2 regions of the Lysinibacillus sp. FSL W7-1291 genome follow, and region 2 is predicted to be linked to the other one. Evidence: riboswitches for the same ligand, from Rfam matches in the RefSeq annotation. Region 2 holds a riboswitch; the other holds the start of a gene.
What was found. Region 2 has a riboswitch for FMN ahead of ribE (riboflavin synthase). Riboswitches for the same ligand answer to the same signal wherever they lie in the genome.
Positions count from the first base shown of each region.

Region 1: another riboswitch for FMN. It lies ahead of NST76_RS05940 (ECF transporter S component); the one in region 2 lies ahead of ribE (riboflavin synthase).

Region 1 covers NZ_CP151994.1:1,264,665-1,270,886, reverse strand. Annotated here, with positions in the region: gene NST76_RS05965 (AraC family transcriptional regulator) at 1-63, opposite strand, end outside; gene NST76_RS05960 (NUDIX hydrolase) at 266-652, shown strand; gene NST76_RS05955 (sporulation protein Cse60) at 697-882, opposite strand; gene glnA (type I glutamate--ammonia ligase) at 964-2,298, opposite strand; gene NST76_RS05945 (sodium-dependent transporter) at 2,488-3,834, opposite strand; gene NST76_RS05940 (ECF transporter S component) at 4,020-4,607, opposite strand; FMN riboswitch at 4,827-5,014, opposite strand; gene NST76_RS05935 (hypothetical protein) at 5,171-6,222, opposite strand, start outside.
Region 2 covers NZ_CP151994.1:1,591,472-1,597,693, reverse strand. Annotated here, with positions in the region: gene ribE (6,7-dimethyl-8-ribityllumazine synthase) at 1-204, opposite strand, end outside; partial or broken gene ribB (3,4-dihydroxy-2-butanone-4-phosphate synthase) at 259-849, opposite strand; gene ribE (riboflavin synthase) at 874-1,512, opposite strand; FMN riboswitch at 1,736-1,861, opposite strand; FMN riboswitch at 1,978-2,103, opposite strand; gene NST76_RS07610 (YibE/F family protein) at 2,467-3,591, shown strand; gene NST76_RS07605 (YibE/F family protein) at 3,588-4,364, shown strand; gene NST76_RS07600 (DHA2 family efflux MFS transporter permease subunit) at 4,727-6,112, shown strand.

The sequences.
Region 1 (6,222 bases), 330 kb from region 2:
GTCCTCTAATAAATGATCCTCCATAAAATTAATGGCCTTTTGAATCGACTCAATCCAACTCATTGCTTTCACTCCTTGATTCCATCATAAAATAGATATTGCTGTATAACCTGTCTTTTTATGCTAACTTTGGACAGGTTAAAAGGGAAGTATTTCCCTGACGATTCTCCCTACTTATTTTCACCCTCCACCCTACACATATTTACAACTACGTTCTTTAATAGGTAAATTAAGTATAAATAGAAATGAAATGGAGGTTTTTCTCTTGGGAAAATGGCAAGGTGCTGCTGCTATTTGTTTGAACGATAACAATCAATTATTAATGGTTTTACAAGGAACGGTGGAAGAAGAAAAAACGTGGGCTGTTCCATCAGGTGGTAAAGAAGCAGCGGAAGATTTTAAGGCTTGCTGTATTCGAGAGGTTTATGAAGAAACGGGCTATATAGTGGCTATTCTAAAAGAAATTTATTGTAAGCAGAATGAAGCTGTGGAAGTTCATTACTTTGAAACAGTTATGATTGACGGACAAATGATGATTCATGATCCTGACGAATTAATTTATGACATTGCTTGGCAATCAAAAAATGAAGTGGCCCAATTGTCATTAACTTTTCCAGAAGATCGTGCCTTTCTTTTATCTTTATTTCAATAAAAAAGTCACGTCTTAATGACATGACTCATCTCAAGTACATATTGCTAATCGTTTTGTTGATAAATAATTAAAGCAGAATGGATGACTGTCTGTTCGCCAATATAGAGCGTATTGTATTTGATATCAAGTATTAAAAAGCTTCTTAAATCTACTAAAGCCCGGTTAATGTCATGTTCAAATTGCACAATATCATTGTTTTGAATGGTCACAACCTGGGTCGTTTGTGTCATTGCCCACACTCCTTTTCTCTAATAATAGATGAAAAGAAAGGAAATGTAAAAGTGTTGGAGCCAAAACAGCTCCAACGCTTTTTAGTACATCGTTAAATACTCCTCACGTTCCCAGTTGTGGACGCGTGTGCGATATTTATTCCACTCAATTTCTTTGGCGGCTGTAAACTTATCATAAATATGATCGCCTAGTGCATTACGAACAATGGTATCCATCTCTAATTCAATCAACGCATATTCTAATGAGGAAGGTAAGCTATCAATTCCGTTCAACTCTCGCTCTCCTGCTGTCATTTTATAAATATTACGATCTACTGCTGCAGGTGGCGTTAAATCTTTCCGTATACCATCAAGTCCAGATGCTAAAATAACAGCCATTGCTAAGTATGGATTTGCAGCTGGATCAACTGAACGCAATTCAATTCGAGTAGATAGTCCACGAGCTGCTGGAATACGAATTAGTGGTGAACGGTTTTGAGCAGACCACGCGACATAACAAGGAGCCTCATAGCCAGGCACTAGCCGTTTATAGGAATTAACAAGTGGATTCGTAATAGCGGTAAAGCCGTGTACATGCTTTATAATCCCTGCCATAAAACTACGTGCCGTTGCACTTAATTGTAAGTCTGCATGTTCATCATAGAAGGCATTTTTATCACCTTCGAATAATGATAAATTAAAATGCATTCCTGAGCCGTTTACACCGAATAATGGCTTCGGCATAAATGTTGCATGGAGACCATGCTGTGCAGCAATGGTTTTTACGACTAACTTAAACGTTTGTATGTTATCACATGCCTCAATAGCACTAGCATACTTAAAATCAATTTCATGCTGACCAGGTGCGACTTCATGATGGGAGGCTTCAATTTCAAAGCCCATTCCCTCTAACTCTAAAACGATATCACGACGACAATTCTCTCCCAAATCTGTCGGTGCTAAATCGAAGTAGCCTCCACTATCATTTAACTCTAGTGTTGGATGCCCCTTATCATCCAGTTTGAATAAGAAGAACTCTGGCTCTGGCCCTAAATTAAAGGAAGTAAAGCCTAACTCCTCCATTTCCTTTAAAACGCGTTTCAAATTGGAGCGCGGATCTCCTTCAAACGGCGTTCCATCTGGTCTGGCAATATCACAAATAAAACGAGCCACCTTGCCTTTCTCAGCAGTCCAAGGAAAAATCACGAATGTATCAAAGTCAGGCTTTAAATACATATCAGATTCCTCTATACGCACAAAACCTTCAATGGATGAACCATCAAACATGACTTTATTATCTAATGCTTTTTCTAACTGACTGACAGGGACTTCCACATTTTTGATTGTTCCTAATATATCTGTAAATTGTAGGCGAATAAATTTCACATTTTCTTCCTTTACTCGGCGTATAATATCTTCTTTTGTGTAATGTTTCATTCTTCACCACTCCAATGTAAATTTAGTTAACATACGTTTTTATAACTGTTCTTAAAATACATGAAAATTGAAATTCACGCAATAGATATGTTAGGTTTTATAACATAGTTTTTTTAGAATATATTTATCTTGATTTTCGATGCATAAAAAAAGTGTATCCATTTCCACAATGGATACACTTTTTTTATTTTAATATTGTAATAGCATATTAATGAACACAACTAGAATAACGATCGGTACAACGACTAACATTAACATACGATATGTTGCATAATAGCCCTGTCCTAAGTGACTACCCATTAACAGTTCTTTCCTTACAAATTCCTTATCCACTATGTGGGCAATAAAAATCGCAATGAATAAATTTCCTAATGGCAGCATTATATTCGACACTAAAAAATCAGTGGCATCAAAAATACTTTTCTCAAAAATGGTTACATCCGATAAAACACTAGAAGAAAGTGCCGCTGGAATAGCCGCAATCAATACGACTACACCAAGTAAAAGCGTCCACATCGGACGAGATTTCTGACTATGTTCCATAAATGCCGCTACGATAATCTCATATAAACTAAATGATGACGTTAATGTAGCAAATAAAAATAGCAATAAAAACATCGCTAAAAATAATTCTCCAAACGGCATTTGACTAAAAGCTGTCGGCAGCACCATGAACAACAAGCCCGGTCCCGCGGCTGGCTCTAAATCAAAGGCAAACACAACAGGGAAGATTGCTAAACCCGCTAAAAATGATACAAGCACGGTTAAGAGCACAACAGAACCTGCTGAATTCGGAAGGCTGACATCTTTTTTTAGATAGGAACTATATGTAACAAGACAAGAAAATCCTACAGCTAATCCAAAGAATGATTGTCCTAACGCTTCTAATAATGCCCTACCAGTAATATTTGAGAAATCAGGCCATAAGAAGAATTTCACTCCCTCCATTGCGCCATCTAATGTAACAGCACGCACAACCAGAACAATGAACATCACAAAGAGTAACGGCATCATCCATTTATTCGCCTTTTCAATACCATTTTGTACACCTAATGAAATAACGAGTACGTTAGCTAATGTAAACAAAGCTAAACCTACTAGCGTAATCCATGGTGTACCTATAATTTTTCCAAATAGTGCAGCTGGATCAATCGCAGGATCTATCACAGCGCCAGCAACACCTAGCCCGCTGTAAATAAAGATCCAACCTCCAACAACACTATAAAATGTTAATAATAAAAAACAACCTAGCACACCCATTCGGCCAATCCAAGCCCATCCCGTTTTTGTCGGAGCAACCTTTTTATACGCGGTTACCGCCTCCGATTGTGTACCACGCCCTAAAACATACTCGGACAATAGCATTGGCAACCCTATTAATAACGTAAATAACACAAAGATTAGGAAGAATGCACCTCCACCACTTTGCCCCGTTACATACGGTAGCTTCCAAATTGCTCCTAGTCCAATCGCAGCACCCGCTGATGCTAAAATAAATCCTAATTTACTAGACCACTGTCCCTTTTTTTCACTCATCTCTTCAAACTCCTCAAACTTTCTAAACTCCCCTCTATTCTACATGAAAATGTGTTCTTCGACTAGATTATAATAATAAAGCACTAGAGCACGAACATTTTCTACTACTTTTTTCTAATTTTATTCGTCCCATCACTTCTTCCCACAAAAAAACCTCGAGCTAACTACTCGAGGTTTATGGTCCATTATTTTGCTATATACATAGAGCGCTGGCGGTCGATCCATTTGCGCATTGTAGTAAATAAAAACGCCATAATAGCTGTTAATAAAATACCTTTTACAATATTAAATGGTAAAATTCCAGCGACGATCATTTTATAAAGGGAGTCACCTACAACAGGTTCCATACCAAGGAAATATGTGTACATCGGTAAAAATACAACATAGTTCAAAACGCTCATTCCTACTGCCATCACGACTGTTCCTGTCGCTAAACCTCCAACAAGACCAGCAGTCGTTTTAAAACGATTAAAAATAAAGCTAACTGGCAAAATAAATAAAATGCCTGTTGTAAAGTTGGCAATATGCCCTACTGGCACACCTGTTGGCGTACCCGAGAAAATCCAATCCAACACATTTTTAAATAATTCTACTAAAATACCAGCTACAGGTCCCATTGTGATGGCCGCTATTAATGCAGGCATATCACTAAAGTCCACTTCCAAAAATGCTGGGAACGGCGGTATTGGGAAATTAAAAAGCATTAATAAAAACGAAATACTGCTCAGCATACCAATCGTAATAAACGATTGAAGTTTAACATTTTTCTTCATAGAAAACTCTCTCCTCTTTGCTGATTCAATCTCGCAAGAAGAAAGGTGACGATCTTTCAATTGTTAGCATGAAAAAACCCTTATGCATTAAAAAGCACAAGGGAGAAAGGCATGACGAATAAGCGTCAATCTAAACTATTTTTTGAGCACTATTTTAAAAGCCATACAAAAAAAGCGCTCGGTCATAGTTCATTTCATAACAATGAATGACGATCGTACCTCCATCTTCTCCCATCCAGACTGTAACTGTCGGCCTTGGAATTTCACCAAGTCAGCCATGCAAATAAATTTGCACAGGTCGCGGGCTAAAGAGTTTTGCCTAAACCATTCGAGTTAATGAATAAACATTAACGGTTTAGCACTCTATTACCGCCGGTCGGGATTTTCACCCTGCCCCGAAGATGAATCACTATTATTTTATACTACAGTTTTACTATAAAGAATTATCAACAAAAAGTAAATAGTTCTGCTCAAAAAACCTATTAGACTTGTATGCATTGTAAAAAAAATGGAGCATCCTCACCGAACAGGAATGCTCCATTTCTTATTGTTATTTTCTTTGACTAAGGCATATATTGCTTATTTGGCCCTACAGGCTTTGGTAAAAACATTTTTAAATCAAAGCCCTCCCAGCTTTCTTGGACAACATTATTTAGGCGTAATTGTTGGTCAAAGCTAGCAGCCGTTAACATCATGGCCTCAATCAGTTGTGTGGCACGAATCGGTTCCATTGATGTTAAATCAAGCGGAAGATCAAATGTAACGACTACGCCCTCTGCTTCCTCTGTCACCGTATATGATACGTTTTCAGGAACAACGGACACATAGACATCATCATTTTTATTTTTCATCAGTGTGAGCGCCTCTGTGACATTTGCAAATGTTTGACGGAAATCTGGTGATAAATATTCTGCACCTGTACCATCTTGATATATATAATAATTATAATGCTTGGCGTTCGTTAATGACATAGGTGGACTTGGCTCACCTTCTTGAGAAAACTCATAAGGTGTTCCATCTTCATTTTGAATCTCAACTTCTGTATATTCAGAATCAGAGAATGTATCCTCCAAAGTTCCTTTGTACTCATTGACAGTAGCAGAAGCAACATCATAGCTATTGTCCTTTGGTAGCACATGGACAAGCTTATCGTCCTTCTCCTTCAGCTCACCTTTGTAAGGATGGTAATCAGTAAATCCTTTAGCTTTCTCATCTATTTGAGGCGCGTATTTTTCATACATCTGTAAAGTAGAAGGTTTTTCTGTTCCAAAATCCGTTGCTACTCGCTCATTTGGTATCACATACGTCATTGGTACACTTTCCGCATCTCGCCCTGCTAAGCCAATACGGAAAACGACAGCATCTTTCACATCTTCCTCATAGACAGATGACCGTAAAGATAACATGCGCTCATGCTCTGCTACGATAGGAGATTGGAGTGCTTCGTCTTGCGTAGCAGCCTCCTTTGGAGAAAGATCTTCCTGTAAAGTAGAATAGGTAGCCGTATCGGCAGTACTAGCTTGATCTTTATGTCCAACATCATTATTCATGACCATTGAGCCTACAAGTATCGTTAACGCAAAAACTGCTGCAATGCTCATAAAAATTGGCATTT
Region 2 (6,222 bases):
TGCTAGTTGTTTCGCAATAAAAGGAACTTCAAAAGCTCCTGGAACCCAAGCAACATCAATAGACGCTTCATCAACACCATGTCGTGTTAAGCCGTCCATTGCACCGTCCAATAATTTGCTTGTGATGAATTCATTAAATCGACCTACCACAACTGCAATTTTTAAACCCGTTCCAATTAATTGTGCTTCAAATGTTTGACCCATTGTTCTTTCTCCTTTTTAAATAGAAATTTTATTTTCAGTTGTCAGCAATTGACTGCGGTAAGCTACAAGTGCCTCTATTGATATCATTTTCAAGTCATGCTGTGCTGCGTACTTTATCAATTCCTCAAAGCGTAGCATATGACCATCATCGCCCATGATCTCGCAAATAACACCCACTGGCACGCTATGACAAAGCTTCGCCAAATCGACAGTCGCCTCCGTATGCCCTCTTCGCTCTAAAACACCATTATCTTTCGCAATGAGCGGAAAAACATGACCAGGTCGACGAAACTCAATCGGCTTTGCTTGCTTTTCAATCATTTTTTGTATCGTAAATGCTCGTTCATAGGCACTAATTCCTGTCGTTGTATCCTCATGGTCGATACTTACGGTAAACGCTGTTTGGTGATTATCCGTATTGTGCTGAACCATCGGATGTAAATCTAGCTGTTGTGCAAGCTGCTGTGAAATCGGTGTACAAATTAATCCTCTACCATAGGTTGCCATAAAGTTTATAGTTGCTGGTGTCATGAATTCAGCGAGTGCCAGAAGATCTCCTTCATTTTCCCGATCCTCGTCATCAACCACTACAATCATTTTGCCTTGCTTTAAATCCTCAATGGCCTCTTCAATTGCATATAGCACTTTTGTCATCTCCTCGTTCAGTTGTTAAAAACCATGTTGCGCTAAGTAATCTCTCGTAATGGTTGGTGTTGCTTGCCCTTTTTTCAGGTGCTGTAAAATATATTTACCAACTAAATCTGTTTCGATATTCACAATCGCTCCAGCCTTCTTCATGCCTAATACGGTTTCTTTGTACGTATGGGGAATTAGTGAAATCGTGACACTGTTCGTGTCAACATGGAAAAGGGTTAAGCTTGTGCCATCAATCGTAATAGAACCCTTTGGAATGCAAAATTTGGTTAGTTCCTCTGACAATTCGATATCGATATAGACTGCGTTGGCTACTGGACGTTTGCACAAAATTTTACCGACCCCATCCACATGTCCAGCAACAAAATGACCGCCAAATCGCCCATTAGCAGGCATGGCACGCTCTAAATTCACGGAATCCCCTACCACGAGCTGCTGTAAATTGGTTGCGTTGACTGTTTCAGGCATCACATCCATCGTAAGCGTCTGTTCCGTAAAATATGTCACCGTTAAACAAACACCATTAACCGCGATACTATCTCCAAGCTTGACATCTTCTGCTATCTTGGCTGATTGAACTGTTATTTTCATACTGTCCCTATCGCTTTGCATGGCTTTTAAAATGCCAATATCCTCTACAAGCCCTGTAAACATTCCATCACCTACTTTTCATTGATTTAGGCTTCTATCCCTCACTTTTGAAGTCTTATCCATCAGTTTCGAAGGTCTATCCGTCACTTCTCTAGTTTTATCCGTCTCCTCCTTCTCTAGCTATCGATAAAAAACAAAAACCCCTTTCAGCAAAGGGGTTTGGGAGTATAAGACATCAACAAATAAGCCTAATTGAAAACTATTTTTTCCATAGACTGTCATCTCATTTGTTCTTCTCCCATCCAGACTATAACTGTCGGTTTTGGATTTGCACCAAATCAGCTTGCGCTCACGGACTTTGAATTACTTCATCACCGCCGATTGGGAATTTCACCCTACCCCGAAGAACATCTTCTATTCGATTGGCACTAAATAAAAAAACTTCCCAACAAGCTTGTGGGAAGTAGTGTAATAAATGCATAGGAAAATAAACCTTCTAAATTACAATCAATTTAAAAAGCTCGCATTTTTACCCTTCTCCCATCCAGACTATAACTGTCGGTTTTGGATTTGCACCAAATCAGCTTGCGCTCACGGACTTTGAATTACTTCATCACCGCCGATCGGGAATTTCACCCTACCCTGAAGGATTTTTTATTTAGCTAATCTTACGATAACACTATTTTATTCTATTATCCATCCTTCTTTTTAAAAATTTTTCAAAAAGAATTATAGCAGATCAACAATGCATCCAGGTTTTTCGCGTTTGTGACGTCCGCCTGAGGCATTGAGGCAACATGCAATATTATTGCCACAGGAGGCGGCGTTTTTTGATGGTGTTATCAGGTGTTTAATCACTCGTCAGCAAGGGAGTCTTCAGCTTAATATAACAATGACTTGATAAATGTAAACGAAATCATTAAACTGATAACATTTAAACTGTGCATGGAACTTCCCTTTCACTAAAACGTTCCTTTACAAGTGACAATTCAGTCCAGCACTTTGGAGGTCATTTACTTGCTATTTTTTAAAAACATCCCATTGAAGCAAGGTATTTTCTATGCCTTATTAATGCTCTGCTGCGTGCTTTCGATTGTGTTCGTTCATCATAATGAATCATTTTATGATCGACCGATTGCTGAGGTGATAAAAGCTGATGTAGCAGAATCAGAACCAATGACAGATATGTATGATAATGATGATTATTTATTTACACAGCATATTACAGCCGTGATACAAAATGGACCACATAAAGGGCAATCCATCCATTTGACGAATGACTATTCCGCCTCTGGAGCTTTCGATCAAGAATACCGTGTGGGCAATGAAATCTTTGTCTCCATAGATAATCACGGATCACAGTCAGGGCTAACTGGGACCATTCTCGATTTAAAACGAGATCAAACCCTTCTCATGATTGCGTGGATTTTTATTTTTGTCTTACTCCTTATAGGAAAAAGACAAGGCTTGTTTTCCATCATTAGTTTAATTGTCAATGCATTGATTTTATCATTCGCGTTAGATTTATATGTGAAACATGGTAACCTGAGCTTGTTAGTCATCAGTGGTATTTGCGCTCTTCTATTTACGATCATTTCGTTGTTACTGATTAGCGGCTTGAACACGAAAACGTATGCAGCTATTGTGTCTACACTTTTAGGAACCGTTATGGCACTCATCATTAGCTCTGTCGTGATGTGGTTAACTGGTGAAAACGGTCTTCGCTATGAAGAAATGCAATTTTTAACACGCCCCTATCGTACAGTCTTTATGGCTGGCTTATTTATTGGCTCACTTGGGGCTGTCATGGATGTCTCTATTACGATGGCTTCTTCAATCTTTGCTTTATATGAACAAGACCCTACTATTTCTGTGAAGGCACTTAAATCTTCAGGGCATGAAATCGGGAAAGATATTATGGGCACCATTACGAGTATTTTGTTCTTTGCCTACCTTTGTGGCTCCATACCGATGGTTATTCTCTATTTGAAAAATTCTTCTACTTTAGGACTCACGCTGTCCTTGAATCTTTCTTTAGAATTAGCTCGCGCCTTAGCAGGTGGTATTGGGGTTGTCCTCACGATTCCGATCAGTCAGTATACTGCTCTATTTTTCATTAATCGAAAGAGGGTTCAAGAATGAATGTAATTGTGTTATTAGCTTTTATTTTATGTCTATTGATGGTCGCAATTGGCGGGAAGCAAGGTGTACGTTCGTTTCTTTCTTTATTCCTAAATTTCGGTGTGCTCTTTGTGACGATCTTTTTAATGACCAACCCTAAAAATAGCCCCATCATCTTAACGTTCGTTGCCTGTACAATTATTAGTTGTATTAGCCTTTTCTATATCAATAAAACAAACAGTAAAACCATTACAGCATTTATCTCCACTATGGTGACGATTGTTGTCTTACTTCTTTTTATTACATTTGTAACGAAAAAGTTGATGATTCAAGGATTTGGTGAAGAATCAACAGAAGAAATAAGCATCTTTTCCCTTTATATTGGTGTTGATTTTGTGCAGATTGGTGCCTCCGTCATTATTATGAGTACGATTGGAGCAATTATGGATGTCGCTATTTCCATTGCTACTTCCATGCATGAGATTTTTTATCGTAACCCTTCGATTAGTAGAAAGAAATTATTTACATCCGGCTTAAATATCGGGAGAGATATTTTAGGAACCGATACGAATACGTTATTCTTCGCTTTCTTTGGTGGCTATTTAAGCTTATTAATATGGTTCAAAGATCTCTCCTATTCGATTGGTGAAATCGTCAACTCCAAGGTTTTTAGTGCTGAATTGACGACTATTTTTTGTGCTGGCATCGGTATTGCACTGATTATTCCGATCGCCTCCTCCGTCAATGCCTATTACTTAATTCGAACACGTGAAAAAACCGAAAAGCTCTCATAAAAGAGTTCAGACCTATCACTCGTTTGTGAGAGGTCTGGACAAATCTCCTCCTCTCCTTCAAAAAATGAATGCTATCTCAAAAAAATGTGTCTAAATGATGAAATCGTATAGTAATCGCTCAAATTAGTACTTACATTTGAGAATTTTTTTTTGCTATAGTAAAAAACAGAGCAGTTAGTATCGCGGAGGTGTACTAGCTAAAAGGAATCATGATCGCTGATAATCGACATCACGATTATATCTTCATAGACTTTTTTATAATGCAGAACATGAAATAGTAGAAGCATCGCAACTTTATTTTTCCGAATATTCTGTTTTTATATATTCTATGAAAGTTGAACATTTTTGAAGGAGTTTTTACAGTGAATAAGGAAATAAAAACAGGTCCAATTATGGCTGCTCTCTTAGTAGCCGGCTTTGTAGGGCTATTTAGTGAGACAGCATTAAATATTGCACTAGGGGAACTTAGCCAACTTTTCAGCGTGGATGCCACAACTATCCAATGGCTAGCAACAGGCTATTTTCTCACATTAGGCATTTTAGTACCTGTTACAGGCATTTTAATGCAAAAATTTACCACTCGCCAAATGTTTATAATCTCTTTACTCTTTTCCATAATTGGTACCATACTTGCCGCTGTTGCACCAATCTTTGCTGTCTTACTTATAGCACGTGTTATTCAAGCTGCAGGTTTAGCGATTATATTACCATTAACGCAAAATGTGATTTTCACGATTTTTCCAGCTAATAAACGTGGTAGTGCTATGGGGATGATGGGTCTCGTCATTTTAGCAGGACCCGCTTTCGGCCCGACATTAGCAGGGATGATTTTAGACCCGCTATCCTGGCACTGGATATTTTGGGTTACTGTCCCCTTCTTATTATTCTCGATCATTTTTGGTTTTATCTTTATTCCCAATGTGAATGAAAGAAAGCAGCTTGCTATAGATATATGGTCTATTATCTTATCTACGATTGGCTTTGGTGGCATCGTCTATGGTGTAAGTAGCGGTGGAGAATTGGGTTGGACAAGCATCAACGTACTTAGCACCATTTTACTAGGTGTAATTGCCTTATGTTTATTTGTGTTGCGTCAATCAAAAATGGACCATCCTATGTTAAATTTGAGAGCTTTCCAGTATCCAATGTTCGTATTGGGTCTTCTGATGAATATGATTACCTTCTTCAATATGCTGTCTATGCTAGTGGTGCTCCCGATGTATATGCAAACGGCACTTTTGGTATCGGCCTTTGTAACAGGTTTAATGATGCTCCCTGGTAGTCTACTAAACTGCCTATTAGCACCAACCATCGGTAAATACTTCGATAAATACGGACCACGTGCAATCATTACCCCCGGAACCATACTTGTTGTGATTGGCTATGGACTTTATGCTTTAAATGGTACCGAAACAGCTACTTGGGCATTAGTGTTAACACATATCATCATGATGCTTGGGATTGGTATGGTATTGGCCTCTGTCCAAACGAATACGCTCAATGCTTTGCCAAGACAATATTTTCCTGATGGTATTGCGATTACACAAACCTCTCAACAAGTATCAGGTGCCATAGGCATTGCTGTAATGGTCTCGTTGTTCTCAGCTAAGCAACAGCAATTCTTAACTGACAGTACAACTAATGCTCTAGAAGCGGCGGCTTCAGGCTCTGCATTTGTCTTTGCAATCAGTTTTGCTCTGGCAATCATCAATGTCATACTCTCTTTCTTTTTGAAAAAAACTCAATAATTTTAGTATAGAAGGGAGGTGTCTCGAAGGAATTTTAAGGCACCTCCTTTTGTTATGTCATTTCCGTTGCAATCGCAGTATTTTCTGATAATATTTACCATAAGATGTTT